2 regions of the Pseudomonas sp. GW822-FHT05A08 genome follow, and region 1 is predicted to be linked to the other one. Evidence: predicted binding sites of a transcription regulator. Region 1 holds the regulator's gene; the other holds the start of a gene.
What was found. The regulator sigma-54, encoded in region 1, starts transcription at its own class of promoters, with help from an activator protein. The targets are predictions, from matches to a motif close to ANTGGCATNNANNTTGCTNT.
Positions count from the first base shown of each region.

Region 2: a site for sigma-54 is predicted at 4,489-4,508, ahead of glnK (P-II family nitrogen regulator). Genes of this name have one in related genera too.

Region 1 covers NZ_CM179511.1:1,295,218-1,302,746, forward strand. Annotated here, with positions in the region: gene AC3RCP_RS05745 (superoxide dismutase) at 1-156, shown strand, start outside; gene AC3RCP_RS05750 (ZIP family metal transporter) at 190-1,083, shown strand; gene AC3RCP_RS05755 (HPr family phosphocarrier protein) at 1,114-1,386, opposite strand; gene rapZ (RNase adapter RapZ) at 1,403-2,260, opposite strand; gene ptsN (PTS IIA-like nitrogen regulatory protein PtsN) at 2,263-2,727, opposite strand; gene hpf (ribosome hibernation-promoting factor, HPF/YfiA family) at 2,740-3,045, opposite strand; gene AC3RCP_RS05775 (RNA polymerase factor sigma-54) at 3,125-4,618, opposite strand; gene lptB (LPS export ABC transporter ATP-binding protein) at 4,801-5,526, opposite strand; gene lptA (lipopolysaccharide transport periplasmic protein LptA) at 5,526-6,071, opposite strand; gene lptC (LPS export ABC transporter periplasmic protein LptC) at 6,058-6,630, opposite strand; gene AC3RCP_RS05795 (KdsC family phosphatase) at 6,639-7,163, opposite strand; gene AC3RCP_RS05800 (KpsF/GutQ family sugar-phosphate isomerase) at 7,163-7,529, opposite strand, start outside.
Region 2 covers NZ_CM179511.1:6,803,465-6,810,993, reverse strand. Annotated here, with positions in the region: gene AC3RCP_RS30925 (PEP/pyruvate-binding domain-containing protein) at 1-919, opposite strand, end outside; gene AC3RCP_RS30920 (formyltransferase family protein) at 916-1,644, opposite strand; gene AC3RCP_RS30915 (hypothetical protein) at 1,641-2,213, opposite strand; gene AC3RCP_RS30910 (adenylyl-sulfate kinase) at 2,207-2,734, opposite strand; gene AC3RCP_RS30905 (CDP-glycerol glycerophosphotransferase family protein) at 2,739-3,800, opposite strand; gene AC3RCP_RS30900 (accessory factor UbiK family protein) at 4,037-4,297, opposite strand; gene glnK (P-II family nitrogen regulator) at 4,714-5,052, shown strand; gene AC3RCP_RS30890 (ammonium transporter) at 5,088-6,425, shown strand; gene AC3RCP_RS30885 (secondary thiamine-phosphate synthase enzyme YjbQ) at 6,636-7,061, shown strand; gene sutA (dormancy-specific transcriptional regulator SutA) at 7,164-7,487, shown strand.

The DNA of each region.
Region 1 (7,529 bases):
TTGATGAGCGGCAATACCCCGATTCTCGGTCTGGACGTGTGGGAGCACGCCTATTACCTGCGTTACCAGAACCGGCGGCCGGAATACATCAACGCGTTCTACAACGTGATCAATTGGCCTGAAGTAGCCCAGCGCTACCAAGCCGCACTGGTTTGAGCCCCCTCCTATAAAAAAGACCTAAGGCTGACTATGGGCACTGAAACACTGACGATCAGCAGCGGGCGGATGTTTCGTTACGCATTCGGTTCGCTGTTGCTGTTGGCGGGTACTGCATTGCTGGTTGCCCAGGGCTTGTCCTGGCTGGACCTGGAGCCGCGCTTGTTGCGTGCATTGCAGGGTGGGGCGGTCTGTGCCCTGGGAACCGCGCTGGGGGCAGTGCCAGTGCTGGTCATTCGCAAGATGCCGCTGGCGCTGAGTGACGCCCTATTGGGATTCGGCGCCGGGGTGATGCTGGCGGCTACGGCCTTTTCGTTGATCGTGCCCGGGATTGCCGCGGCGGAAAAACTCGGACTGTCGCCCTGGGCTTCGAGTGGCCTGATCAGCTTCGGCATCATGCTCGGTGCCTTGGGGTTGTTTCTGGTGGACCGCAAAGTCTCGGGGGGCAACCCGGAGAAACTGGTGGGTACCCTTGAGCATCCGGTCATCCCGCCGCGAATCTGGCTGTTTGTGTTTGCCATCATCGCCCACAACATTCCCGAAGGAATGGCCGTGGGTGTGTCTGCGGGCGGCGGCATGCCGGAGGCGGACAGCCTGGCCATGGGCATCGCCTTGCAGGATGTGCCGGAAGGGCTGGTGATTGCTTTGGTGCTGGCTGGCGCCGGCATGTCCAGGGTCAAGGCATTCCTGATCGGCGCCGCTTCAGGCCTGGTGGAGCCGGTGTTCGCGTTGCTTTGTGCGTGGCTGGTGAGCCTGGCCGAGATGCTGTTGCCGCTCGGGCTGGCGTTGGCGGCGGGGGCGATGCTGCTGGTGGTGACCCATGAAGTGATTCCCGAATCCCGACGCAACGGTCATGAGAAGCTGGCCAGCCTGGGCTTGTGTGTCGGCTTTTGCCTGATGATGGTCATGGATACGGCACTCGCTTGAGTACCTTTCGGGAGGTTTGCCCTGCCGACCTTACTCGCCTTCGTCGAAGAAGTTGTTGATCAGTGCCACCAGCGCTTCCAGCGCTTCCTGCTCCTGTTCGCCTTCGGTCTTCAGATGAATCCTGGTGCCCTTGCCGGCGGCCAGCATCATCATTGCCATGATGCTCTTGCCGTCGACCATCGACTCCGGCGTTTTCCCTGCGCGGATCTGGCAAGGAAACTGACCGGCCACGCCGACGAACTTTGCCGAGGCACGGGCATGCAGGCCCAGTTTGTTGATGATTTCAATTTCCAGAGCAGGCATCGCGGGGTAGATCCTTTCAGCTAAGGTCGCGGTGGCGAACCTGGACATTCTTCAGGGACTTTTGCAGGACTTGGCCCAAGCGTTCGGTCAAGTAGACCGAACGATGGTGGCCGCCCGTGCAGCCAATGGCAATAGTGACGTAGGCGCGGTTGCTGGCGGCGAAACGGGGCAACCATTTCAGCAGGTAGCTGGAGATGTCCTGGAACATTTCCTCGACGTCCGGCTGGGCGGCCAGGTATTCGGCAACCGGCTGGTCGAGCCCGGACTGGGCACGCAACTCGGGTTTCCAGTACGGGTTGGGCAGGCAGCGCACATCGAACACCAGGTCGGCATCGACCGGCATGCCACGCTTGAATCCGAAAGACTCCACCAGAAAGGCGGTGCCCGGCTCCGGCTGGTTCAACAGGCGCAACTTGATGGTATCGCGCAGTTGATACAGGTTCAGGTTGGTGGTGTTGACCTTGAGATCGGCCAGGTCGGCGATCGGTCCCAGCAGGTGGCTTTCGTCCTGGATCGCCTCGGCCAGCGAGCGATTGTTGCTGCTCAAGGGATGACGGCGGCGGGTTTCGGAAAAGCGCTTGAGCAGGGTTTCTTCGTCAGCGTCCAGGTACAGCACATCGCACTGGATATGCCGGCTGCGGACTTCCTCGAGCAGTTCGGGGAAGCGCGACAGGTGGCTGGGCAGGTTGCGGGCGTCGATCGACACGGCGACCAGGGGCTGTGTCAGTTCGGTGTGGATCAACGCCCGTTCGGCCAGCTCGGGCAACAGCCCGGCTGGCAGGTTGTCGATGCAGTAATAGCCATTGTCCTCGAGTACATCGAGGGCGGTGCTTTTACCTGAGCCGGACCGGCCGCTGACGATGATCAAGCGCATGATTACTGACCGTTCTGTTCGTCCAGGACAACCTTGTACAAGGCTTCGTTGCTGGTGGCGCTGCGCAGTTTGTCGCGCACTTCTTTGCGGTCCAGCATGCTGGCAATCTGCCGGAGCAGTTCCAGGTGCGCATCGGTGGCGGCTTCCGGGACCAGCAGTACGAACAGCAGGTCGACCGGTGCGCCGTCGATGGCGTCGAAATCGATGGGAGCGTCCAGGTGCATCAGGGCACTGATGGGCGACTCACAGCCTTTGAGGCGGCAGTGTGGAATGGCTATGCCGTTGCCAAAACCGGTAGAGCCCAGTTTTTCACGGGCAATCAGGCTTTCGAAGACATCTTGCATCTCCAGATCAGGCACTTCGCGGCTGATCAGGTTGGCAATTTGTTCGAGGGCGCGTTTTTTACTGCCGCCCGGCACGTTCACCAGGGAACGGCCGGGGGTCAGGATGCTTTCAAGTCGGATCATGGGAGGGGAGTGTTAGCGACCCGTGCCTTGGAGAAGGTGGAGTTGCTTTTCCTTATGCTTTTTCAGTTGGCGGTCAAGCTTGTCCGTGAGCAAGTCGATTGCGGCATACATGTCGTCATGCTCTGCATTGGCGACGACTTCCCCACCATGGATGTGCAGCGTGGCCTCGATTTTCTGCTTCAGTTTTTCGACGGCCAGCGTTACCTGCACATTGGTAATCTTGTCAAAGTGCCGCTCAAGTCGGTCGAGTTTTTCGCCGATGTAAGCGCGCAGAGGTTCGGTCACTTCCAGTTGGTGTCCACTGATGTTGACTTGCATACAGCTTCTCCTTCGTTGCCAGTGCATAAAGCGGCAGGTCGATTGACCTGCCACTGGAACGCTGTGGCGAGCCCGGCGGCTACATCAACCGCTTCCGTTCGCTGGAAGGCGCGATCCCCAGGGATTCACGGTACTTGGCGACGGTACGACGGGCTACCTGAATGCCTTGTGCCTCCAGTAAACCAGCGATCTTGCTGTCACTCAACGGCTTTTTCTGATTTTCCGCGGCGACCAGTTTTTTGATGATCGCGCGGATCGCCGTGGATGAGCATTCACCGCCTTCGGAGGTACTTACGTGGCTGGAGAAAAAGTATTTCAGTTCATAAATGCCCCGTGGGGTATGCATGAATTTTTGCGTGGTCACCCGTGAAATCGTCGACTCGTGCATGCCGACTGCTTCGGCGATGTCATGCAGGACCAGCGGTTTCATCGCCTCATCGCCGTACTCGAGGAAGCCGCGCTGATGCTCGACGATCTGGGTGGCGACTTTCATCAGGGTTTCGTTACGGCTCTGCAGGCTCTTGATGAACCAGCGGGCTTCCTGCAACTGGTTGCGCATGAAGGTGTTGTCGGCGCTGGTGTCGGCGCGCCGCACGAAGCCTGCGTACTGTGGGTTGACGCGCAGGCGCGGCACGGACTCCTGGTTCAGCTCCACCAGCCAGCGTTCGTTGTCCTTGCGCACTATGACGTCGGGGACCACGTATTCGGCTTCGGTGGATTCGATTTGCGAGCCCGGCCGTGGGTTGAGGCTCTGTACCAGTTCGATGACTTGGCGCAGCTCGTCTTCCTTGAGCTTCATGCGCCGCATCAGCTGGCTGTAGTCGCGGCTGCCGAGCAGGTCGATGAAGTCGCTGACCAGGCGCTTGGCTTCAGTCAGCCAAGGGGTCTTGGCAGGCAGCTGGCGCAGTTGCAGCAGCAGGCATTCGCCCAGGTTGCGGGCGCCGATGCCGGCGGGCTCGAATTGCTGGATACGATGCAGGACAGCCTCGATTTCGTCGAGTTCGATGTCCAGTTCCGGATCGAAGGCTTCGAGGATTTCCTCGAGGGTTTCGTCCAGATAGCCCTGATTGTTGATGCAGTCGATCAGGGTCACGGCGATCAGGCGATCGGTGTCGGACATGGGCGCCAGGTTCAACTGCCAGAGCAGATGGCTCTGCAGGCTTTCGCCGGCCGAGGTGCGGGTGGTGAAATCCCACTCGTCGTCATCGTTGCTGGGCAGGCTGCTGGCGCTGGTCTGGTAGACGTCTTCCCAGGCGGTGTCGACCGGCAGGTCGTTGGGAATGCGTTCGTTCCATTCGCCGTCCTCGAGGTTGTCCACCGTCGGGGCGGTTTCCTGGTAGGAGGGTTCCTGGATATCGGTATTGGGTTTCTGCTCGGCGTTGTCGGCCAGCGGATCGGTGTTATCGAAGTCGTCGCCTTCTTCCTGGCGCTCGAGCATCGGGTTGGACTCCAGGGCCTCCTGGATTTCCTGTTGCAGGTCCAGGGTCGACAATTGGAGCAGGCGGATGGCCTGTTGCAGCTGCGGTGTCATCGTCAGCTGCTGGCCCATTCTGAGGACTAGCGATGGTTTCATGGCAGGGGCTTAACACCTTATTCGCCGGCGCACATGCGCCATCCACTACAGGGCGCGTGAGCGCCAAACATAAGCAAATTATATGCCTGAAACTGAAGTGTTTGCCTAGAGCGCTGTAACAATAAAAACAGCAGGGTTTTATTGGGGCGGGCGCTCTGGCGACCAGCCAAACACCTCAGGGCTTACAGGCGGAACTCATGGCCCAGGTAAACTTCCTTGACCAGCTCGTTGGCGAGGATGGTTTCGGCGTCGCCTTCGGCGATCAGTTGACCGTCGTTGACGATGTAGGCGGTTTCGCAGATATCCAGGGTTTCACGGACGTTGTGGTCGGTGATGAGCACGCCGATACCCTTGGCCTTCAGGTGATGAATGATCTGCTTGATGTCGCCTACCGAGATCGGGTCCACGCCGGCGAAAGGTTCGTCGAGCAGGATGAACTTGGGGGCGGTGGCCAGGGCGCGAGCGATTTCCACGCGGCGACGTTCACCACCGGAAAGGCTCATGCCCAGGTTGTCGCGAATGTGGTTGATGTGGAACTCCTGCAGCAGGCTTTCCAGCTCCTGGCGACGGCCGGCCTTGTCGAGCTCCTTGCGGGTCTCGAGGATGGCCATGATGTTGTCGGCCACCGAAAGCTTGCGGAAGATCGAGGCTTCCTGCGGCAGGTAGCCGATCCCGGCACGGGCGCGGCCGTGCATCGGCTGGTGGCTGACATCCAGGTCGTCGATCAGGATGCGACCCTGATCGGCCTGGACCAGGCCGACGATCATGTAGAAGCAGGTGGTCTTGCCGGCGCCGTTAGGGCCGAGCAGGCCGACGATCTGGCCGCTGTCGATGGACAGGCTGACGTCACGCACGACCTGGCGGCTCTTGTAGCTCTTGGCCAGGTGCTGAGCTTTCAGAGTTGCCATTACTGGGCCTTTTCGTCAGTTTTCTTTTTCGGCTGGATGACCATGTCGATCCGTGGGCGCGACTCGGTGACCTTGCTGCCGGTGGCGCGACCGGCGCTGGCCAGCTTCTTGTTGGTGTCGTAGACGATTTTCTCGCCCTGGGTGATGTTGCCGTCCTTGTCGACGACTTTGGCGCGGTCGATCAGTACGACGCGGTTCTGCGCGGCGTGGTACTGGATGGTCACACCGTAGCCCTGGACCGGCTTGGTGTCGCCCTGGGTTTGAATCTGCTCGAAGTAGGCCAGGTTGCCCACCGAGGTCACCACGTCGATATCACCGGTCTGGGTGCGGGTGATGGTCACGGTATTGCCGGTGACCTTCATCGAGCCCTGGGTGATGATCACGTCGCCTCTGTAGGTGGCTACGCCATTCTTGTCGTCCAGTTGAGCGTCGTCGGCCTGGATGCGGATCGGTTGCTGGCTATCGTTCGGCAGAGCCCAGGCGCTCACGCTTCCCAGTGCTGCGCCCAGACCGAGCAAAATAGGGAGGGTTTTAACGAGCCTCATACTGTCCTCTTACGTTCGATAGCAGGTTCATCCTGCCGTCTTTCAAATACGCTTTCATTCCCTTGCCAGTCGTCACGCCGCCGGCGCCGTCGATTCTAACGTCTTGATCGGTCTGCGCATATTGCTTCTGCGGGAATACTGTCATGCGGGTCGTGGTGATCAGCAGGTTGCGATTTTTCTCGTCGGTGCGCGAAACCCGTACCGAATCGATCAACTCGACCTCGGTGCCGTCCGGGTTGACTTCGCCGCGCTCGCTCTGGACATGCCAGGGGAAGGTGGTACCGCGATACATCTGCAGGTCCGGCTTGGTCAGCAGGGTCACCTCGGTGGCCTTGAGGTGCTCGACCTTGTCGGAAGTCATTTCGTACTGCAGCTTGCCGTCGGGCAGGTACTGCACGCTGCGGGCGTTGATGGCGTAGTAGTCGATGGCGCTTTCGTCGACCTGCGCGACCGGCTTGTCGAGGAAGCGTTCCGGGCTGATGTTCCAGTACCCCACCGCCAGGAACAGCACGGTGATGATGCCGAAGATCAGTATGTTGCGAATCTTTTTGCTCAGCATGGGAGGCTCTATAAGTAGGCGGCGTGGGCCGCTTCAAGGCTGCCTTGGGCGCGCAGGATCAACTCGCAGAACTCGCGGGCGGCGCCTTCGCCGCCACGGGCCTGGGTGACGCCATGGGCGTGTTCACGGACAAAACTGGCGGCATTGGCGACGGCCATGCCCAGGCCGACCCGGCGGATCACTGGCAGGTCGGGCAAGTCGTCGCCCAGGTAGGCGACCTGCTCATAGCTTAGGCCCAGTTGGGCAAGAAGCCCGTCCAGCACCACCAGTTTGTCCTCGCGACCCTGAAATAGATGGGGAATCCCCAGGTTTTTCGCCCGACGCTCGACCACCGGCGTCTTGCGGCCGCTGATGATCGCCGTCTGCACGCCCGTGGCCATCAGCATCTTGATGCCCTGGCCGTCGAGGGTGTTGAAGGTCTTGAATTCGCTGCCGTCTTCGAGGAAGTACAGGCGACCGTCGGTCAGTACACCGTCGACGTCGAATACCGCCAGCTTGATGTTCTTGCCGCGTTGCAGCAGATCCGTGCTCATTACATGACTCCCGCGCGCAGCAGGTCGGACAGGTTGAAGGCGCCGATCGGGCGATCGTCCTTGTCCACCACGACCAGTGCGTTGATTCGATTGTCCTCCATGATCTTCAGGGCTTCGGCCGCGAGCATTTCGGCGCGGGCGGTCTTGCCGTGAACGGTCATGACTTCATCGATGGTGGTGTGGTGGATGTCGATGGTGCGGTCCAGGGTGCGGCGCAGGTCGCCGTCGGTGAAGACCCCCGCCAGACGCCCGTCGGCCTCGACAATGACGGTCATGCCCAGGCCCTTGCGGGTCATTTCCATCAAGGCGTCCTTGAGCAGCGTGCCACGCTGGACCTGCGGCAGTTGCTCGCCGGCATGCATGACG
Region 2 (7,529 bases), 1.3 Mb from region 1:
AACCCATCAGGGCGCGGGCTTCGCGCCAGGTCGAATCCGTCACCAGGCGCCGATACAGTGAGGCCGCCAGCGGGCGCGGGGTGGTGCCGATGATTTCCGCGGGGTTCCAGTCGGGCATCACCCCCAGCAGGGTGCTGTCGCCATACAGACCGGCCTGGGGCGCCAGGCGTTTGCCCAGGAAGCGCTGGATGTGCTCCAGCTGGCGCGCCACCCGTCGCTCAGTGACCGGGTGCCAAGTGTTACACAGGGTGATGCGCCGCACCTGCAACACATACACCTGCTGGTGGCGGTCGACGGCGAACTCGATGTCCAGCGGCACGTTACCGCAGAGCGTTTCCAGCTCCCGGCAGGCATCGATCACCGCCTGCAGGCGTGGGGAGCGCAGCTGGGCGCTCTCGGTGTCGCGGTAGACCAGCACGGTTTTCTGGATACCCTGGCCGCCGGTGATGGTATCGGTCAGGCCGCTCTCGTCGTCGTAGTTCACCACGTAATAAGGGGCGCCATGCTCCAGGTCGTGGGTCATCACCACGCCGCTCATCTGGATCGAGGTCAGCATCGGCTGGATCAGGATCTGGTTGTCCTCGCAACGGTGTTCGGCAAAGGACGCGATCACCTGTTCGATGGCCGCGTTTAGGGCCCGTGGATCCGTGGCGCTGACGTTCAGGCAACTGGTGAACAGGCCGGCCATGGAACTGTTGACGCTGTCTTCGTTCTGCGCGCTGCTGCGCACGATCACGAAAAAGCCGTCAGGCTCCAGTCGGGCAATGTTCTGCAGCACTTCAGCCGGATCGTCCAGCCACTGCCGGGCGGTGAAAAAGTACAGCGGCAGGATCTGCGAACGGGTGACCCGCGGCTGCAGGCGCTCCAGGGTTTCGGACTTGGTCCCGAAACGAACGATATTTTCGGCGACCGGGTTCATGGCGCGTCCTTGTGCTTGTCCACCGCCAGCAGGGCCAGGTGTTTGAGCAACGGGTGAATGATGAAGTAAGGCGGCTTTTCGGCTTCGGCCGGCAGGGGTCGCAGGGCTCGGGCGCCTTCGCGTCGCCAGTGGCCGAGGACTTCCACCAGCAGGTCGGCGCGGATCGCATTGTCATACAGGTAGTCGACATCCATGCCTGGCGGGGGCAGGGGATAGGCCTTGCGCGCCAGCACCGGGCCGGTGTCGATCTGCTCGTCGAGCAGCAGGGCGCTGGCGGCGCATTCACGCTGCTCGATGATCTGGTAGTACAGGGTGGTACTGCCGCGATAGTCCGGCAGCCAGCCGGAGTGGATATGCAGCACCGGGTAGCGACTCAGCAGGGCCGCCGGCACCAGTTGCCCGCCGTAGCCGGAGTAGACGACCAGGTCCGGCGCCTGGCGGGTGATGAGCGTGAGCAGTTGCGGATCGTCGAGAGCCTGGGCCGGGGACACCTCGTGGGGCCAGTCCAGGGCCGCCAGGCAGGTGTCGAGGTCCTGGCTCAGGTCCGGGCAGAACAGCCCGGCGAGTGGCTGTACCTGCAACTCGCGGGTGGTTTGCAATGTGCCGCCGCCCTGGCCGTAGACAATCACCGCTTCAGGTTCGATACCGGCTGCCGCCAAGCCTTGCAGGTAGGCGACCGAGCGCGCGGTGCGGGCGCAGAGGATCAGCAGGCGAGCGCGGCTCATAGGTCGGCCTCCCGGGCGACTGTGGCCAGCACCTGTTGTTCCTGGGTCAGCAGCCAGGCCAGGTAGGCGCCCTGGTTCGGTTCGAGGCGCCCCTGCTGCGATATCAGGGTATCCGTCAGCTTGAGCAGGCCGCTGAGGTAATAGGCCGCGCCACTCGCCTGCCAGCCGTACAGCATGCACTCGGCCAGCAGCAGGTAAGGCTGTACGGACCCATAGCTGCCATGGGGCAGCGGACGGTGCGGAGCCGCGGCTTCATAGCCGGTATACAGGCGTTTGCTCACTTCGAATTTCTTCAACAGGCGCGGCAGCCAGTAGCTCGCCAGTGGGCCGGAGACGCCAGCGCCCGCGCGCATTTCCAGGCACAGGTGGCTCAGCAGCGCCGTGCTGTCCCCGGCGTGCGCCAGGCCTTGCGGATGCAGCGCAGGCAAGGCCGGTGCCGGCAGGTGGGCGCATGCGCTCAGGCGCGAGGTGCGCCAGGCGTCGACGAAGGCTTCACCCTGGAAGCTGCTGTAGCGGTAGGTCTGCGGGGTTTCCAGCAGGTCCCCGTCGCTGTAGGCGTAGTTCAGCATGATGGTGGATACCCACAAAGCTGGCGAATGCGTTCCACATAGCCCGGGATGTCGTCGGGCTCGTGACGGTTATGCAGCACCAGGTCCGGGCGTTGCGGCGGCGGATACTCGATATCCACGCCCACCACGTTGCTCTGTTCGCCCCTCAGGGCGGACTGGTAAAGCCCCTTGTTGTCACGGCTGATCAGGGTGCTCAGCGGCACATCGACGAACACTTCACGGTAGCTGGAGAAACGCTGGCGGTTGTCGTCGCTGATGTCCTGGAACATCGACAGGATGCAGCAGACCACATCGATGCCCTGGCTATCGAGCCAGCCGCACAGGGCCTGGATCCGCTCGGCGTTGACCCGGCGTCCGGCGATGCTATAGGCGTCTGCCCGCTGGTCATGGCGGAACAGCGCGCGAATCTCGTCGCCGTCGACGAACACGGTCTGTGGCCGTTGCGCTTTCAGGCTGGCATACAGGGCCCGGCCAATCGTGGTTTTGCCCGCGCCCGACATGCCGACCAGCCAGATCACCATGCTTTCACCCCTGCTTGAGTATGTTTTCGATGTTGCGCAGCGCCAGTACCGCCAGCTCCGCCGAGAAACCATAGCTGGGGGCGAAATAATGGCGACGCAGGCGCTGACGGACCGCGGCCTGCCGTTGCCAGAGGTTCTCGTCCCCCAGCAGGTCGGGCAGTTGCCAGCGCGCCTCGGGGTCGAGGTTGACGATGTCGTTGCGCAGCAGCACATCGGGCGATTCCTCGCCGGTCAGTGCGTCCTGCTCGGCGTCCGGGACGTTCAACAGCAGCAGGTTCTTGTCCAGGTACAGGGCGCCGAACGCGGTTCCGCCGTAGTCCGAAACCACATAGTCGGCGCAACGGAACAGGCTGAGGTTGTCGTAGACGCGGGTAATCACCGCGGTGAACGGGTATTGCTCGAGCAGTTTCAGCGCTTCGGGATCGGCCTCGACCGACAGCGGGTGGGTCTTCACGATGACGTTGTAGCGATCGCACAACCCGGCCATGGCGTCGGCGAAGCGGCTGATCGACGACAGCTCCATCCAGGTCGGCAGCCACAGCACGGTCTTTTTCGTCGGGTCCAGGCCCAGGTCCGCCGGATGCTGGCCTTGCAGCGAGGTTTCGCGGAAGTAGGCGTCGTAGCGCGGGTAGCCCATCTGGAAGGTCACGGCGTCGCAGCATTCGCGCAGGCGCTCGGCCTGCCAGGGGCCGAAGCACAGGATCAGGTCGTAATGCCGGTTCCAGCTGGAGAAGTTGTGTTTGTACTTGCCCAGGGCGTACATGAAGCGCACCTGCCGATGGCCCAGCGCCTTGATCATCGGCTGCGAGCCGTGGTCGTACATGCTGTGGTTGGAGACCACCACGTCATAGCGGTGATTGGCTTTGATCACATCCAGGCTGCCGTGACAGCTGTAGCCCAGGCCGCCAATCAGTTCGCGGCTTTGCGCGCGCTCTTCATGGGTGCCGTGCAGGACCACATCGAAAGCATCGGCCCCCAACAGGCTCCAGACCGCCTGATAGTGATTGAGCATCTCGGCGGTATGAACGAAGAAGGCCAAGCGGCTGAAGGGTTTTGGCGCGGTCATAGGGCTACCTGGTGCACAACAAAGAATAAGTCGAGGCAAGCGTTGGCGTTGCTTGGCGGTGTCGTGGGGCATGGCTCGCCCCGAGGGTAGCCAGGATCGCAAACGCTGGACATGTTATCGGCGAAGCAGGCGGGAAATGAACGGGCAGGGCGGAAAATCTTTGCTGGCGGGGTCCGGCTCGACCGGCGGCAGGCACTGCATGGTCGAGCCTATGCGCAGGGGCGCGGTCGAGGTGGTTATTGCTCGCTCGGGTTGAGCTTGGCTTCCAGCTCGGCGACCTTCGCCTCCAGGCTTTCCAGGCGGGCCCGGGTGCGGGCCAGGACGACCATCTGGCTGTCGAATTCTTCCCGGCTGACCAGGTCCAGTTTGCTGAAGCCGCTTTGCAGCAGGGCCTTGAACTGGCTTTCGATTTCGGCGCGGGGCAGTGGGGTATCGCCGCTGAACAGGCGGGCGGCATGGCCGCTCAGGGCATCGAGGAGGTCTTTGGGCGCGAGCATGGGAAGTGTCCTGAAAACAATGGCGGGCAGTGTATCACGCACTGTCTATAGTCAATCGGCAGGTGGGGATGCACGCTTTTCGCGCATCGCGCCGGGCAGTGGCGCACTGTTGTTGTGCGTATCCGTGGCGATGATGGCGAAGTGGTTTCTGTCGTGGCGGCCAAGGGACTGAAATCAGTGGGTTTTCGCGAGATGGCAAGGTTTCTGCTTAGTCCCCGATGACCCATGCACTGATGCAGTCGCTGTGACGAATGCAGTGCGGCAGGCGGAGCGGGGAAGTGTTTCGTCAGGAGCGGTTAGCTGGCGTCGGTCTGGTCGAGGAAGGCCGACGATGCGTTACAAAGCCAGGCACTGCGCTTAGACTTGAGTCGGGTTTGTTTTCCTGGGGCAAGTCCACCAATTCGGGAGAAAGTTTCATGAAGCTAGTCACTGCCATCATCAAGCCGTTCAAGTTGGACGACGTGCGCGAGTCGCTGTCCGAGATCGGCGTGCAGGGCATTACCGTTACTGAGGTCAAAGGCTTCGGCCGGCAGAAGGGGCACACCGAGCTGTATCGCGGCGCGGAGTACGTAGTCGACTTCCTGCCCAAGGTGAAGATCGACGTCGCCATCGATGACAAGGATCTTGATCGGGTCATCGAGGCGATAACCAAGGCCGCCAACACCGGCAAGATCGGTGACGGCAAGATCTTCGTGGTCAATCTGGAACAGGCTATTCGCATCCGTACCGGCGAAACCGATACCGACGCCATCTAAGCCGCCCCAAACCCAACGCCCCAGGAGAAAACAATATGACTCTGCGTAAAATCGCAGGGCTAGGAGCCCTGTTGTCCCTCGTAATGCCTGGCCTGGCCATGGCGGCGGACGAAGTGGCAGCCCCAGTCCTCAACTCCGGCGACACCGCCTGGATGCTGACCTCGACCGCCCTGGTGCTGTTCATGACCATTCCCGGCCTGGCGCTGTTCTACGGCGGCATGGTGCGTTCGAAAAACATTCTTTCCGTGATGATGCAGTGCTTCGCCATTACCGGTCTGATCAGCATCCTGTGGGTCATTTATGGCTACAGCATTGCGTTCGACACCTCCGGCATGGAGCAGGGCGTCGTCAACTTCAACTCCTTCGTCGGCGGCCTGGGCAAGGCCTTCCTGGCCGGCGTCACCCCGGCGAGCCTGACCGGCCCGGCGGCGCTGTTCCCCGAGGCGGTGTTCATCACCTTCCAGATGACCTTCGCCATCATCACCCCGGCGCTGATCGTCGGTGCCTTCGCCGAGCGGATGAAGTTCTCCGCCATGCTGATCTTCATGGCCATCTGGTTCACCCTGGTCTACGCGCCGATCGCGCACATGGTCTGGTCCGGCAACGGCGGCCTGATGTGGGACTGGGGCGTGCTGGACTTCGCCGGCGGCACCGTGGTGCATATCAACGCCGGTATCGCCGGCCTGGTGGCCTGCCTGGTGCTGGGCAAGCGTAAAGGCTTCCCGACCACCCCGATGGCGCCGCACAACCTGGGTTACACCCTGATGGGCGCGGCCATGCTGTGGATCGGCTGGTTCGGCTTCAACGCCGGTTCCGCCGCCGCCGCCAACGGCACCGCCGGCATGGCGATGCTGGTAACCCAGATTGCCACCGCCGCTGCGGCGCTGGGCTGGATGTTCGCCGAATGGCTGACCCACGGTAAGCCAAGCGCTCTGGGCATCGCCTCGGGTGTGGTTGCCGGCCTGGTGGCGATCACGCCTGCCGCTGGCACCGTAGGCCCGATGGGCGCCCTGGTGATTGGCCTGGCAGCGGGCGTGGTGTGCTTCTTCTGCGCCACCACCCTGAAACGCAAGCTGGGCTACGACGACTCCCTGGACGCCTTCGGCGTGCACGGTATCGGCGGTATCCTCGGCGCGATCCTCACCGGCGTGTTCGCCGCGCCATCGCTGGGCGGCTTCGGCACCGTGACCGACATCGCCGCGCAAGTGTGGATCCAGTGCAAAGGCGTGGGCTTCACGGTGATCTACACCGCGATCGTGACCTTCATCATCCTCAAGGTGCTGGATGTGGTCATCGGGCTGCGTGTCACCGAGGAAGAAGAGTCGGTCGGCCTCGACCTGGCGCAACACAACGAGCGCGGTTACAACCTGTAATCCCGCCAGAAAAAATGCCCGGCTTGCCGGGCATTTTTTTGTCTGCGTTTTGTCATTGAGAGACGGCTGAAAGGTTTTTTCCAGAGCTTGTCAGCCAGTTTGATGACTGCTTTTTTTTCGGGTCAATGACTTACAGCATTGGAGGAATATTCGGCACTTTGTTTTTTCCCAGAGCGCGCTAGAATGCGCGCCGAATGTGCGGAGAACTGTATGTGGCAACAGACTCTGATTACCCTGCGGGCAAGGCCCCGGGGCTTTCATCTGGTAACGGACGAGTTGCTCGCCGGCCTGCCTGAACTGAAGGCATGTCGGGTCGGTCTGTTGCATTTGTGGCTGCAGCATACCTCGGCCTCGTTGACCATCAACGAGAATGCCGACCCTGCGGTTCGTCGTGACTTCGAGCGTTTCTTCAACTCCCTGGTGCCTCAAGGCATGGCCGGGTATGAACATGACGACGAAGGGCCCGATGATCTGCCGGCGCACTTCAAGGCCAGTTTGCTAGGCTGTCAATTGAGCTTGCCGGTATCGGCGGGTCGCTTGGCGTTAGGCAGCTGGCAAGGCGTTTATCTGGGCGAGCATCGCGATCATGGCGGTGCCCGCAAAGTCCTTGCCACCTTGCACGGTGATAAGGCATAAGCCGCTGGTTATCAGTGGATGTTGATTTTTTTCCAGCAGCCTTCGACAGTCGGCTCAGCTGGGCTATAACTAATCTGCTTTTCGCAAGTCATGAGGTAGAACATGAGCGACGATGATCTGGAAAACGACGACCTCGAAGTAGGCGACGAAGACGAAACCGAAGAAGGTCTTGAAGCGGCCGCCGACGATGTGGCGGAAGACGATGGCAGTGATGTTCCTGCCCCGACCGCCAAAGGCAAGGCCAAGGCTGCCGTCTCGGTAGACGAGCTGCCGAGTGTCGAAGCCAAGAACAAAGAGCGTGATGCACTGGCGCGCGCCATGGAGGAGTTCCTGGCCCGTGGCGGTAAAGTGCAGGAAGTCGAGGCCAATGTGGTTGCCGATCCGCCCAAGAAGCCTGATAACAAGTACGGTAGCCGGCCTATCTGAGCGCCTGCCACTTGCTTGCTGAAAAAGCCCGCCGTCGCTGCG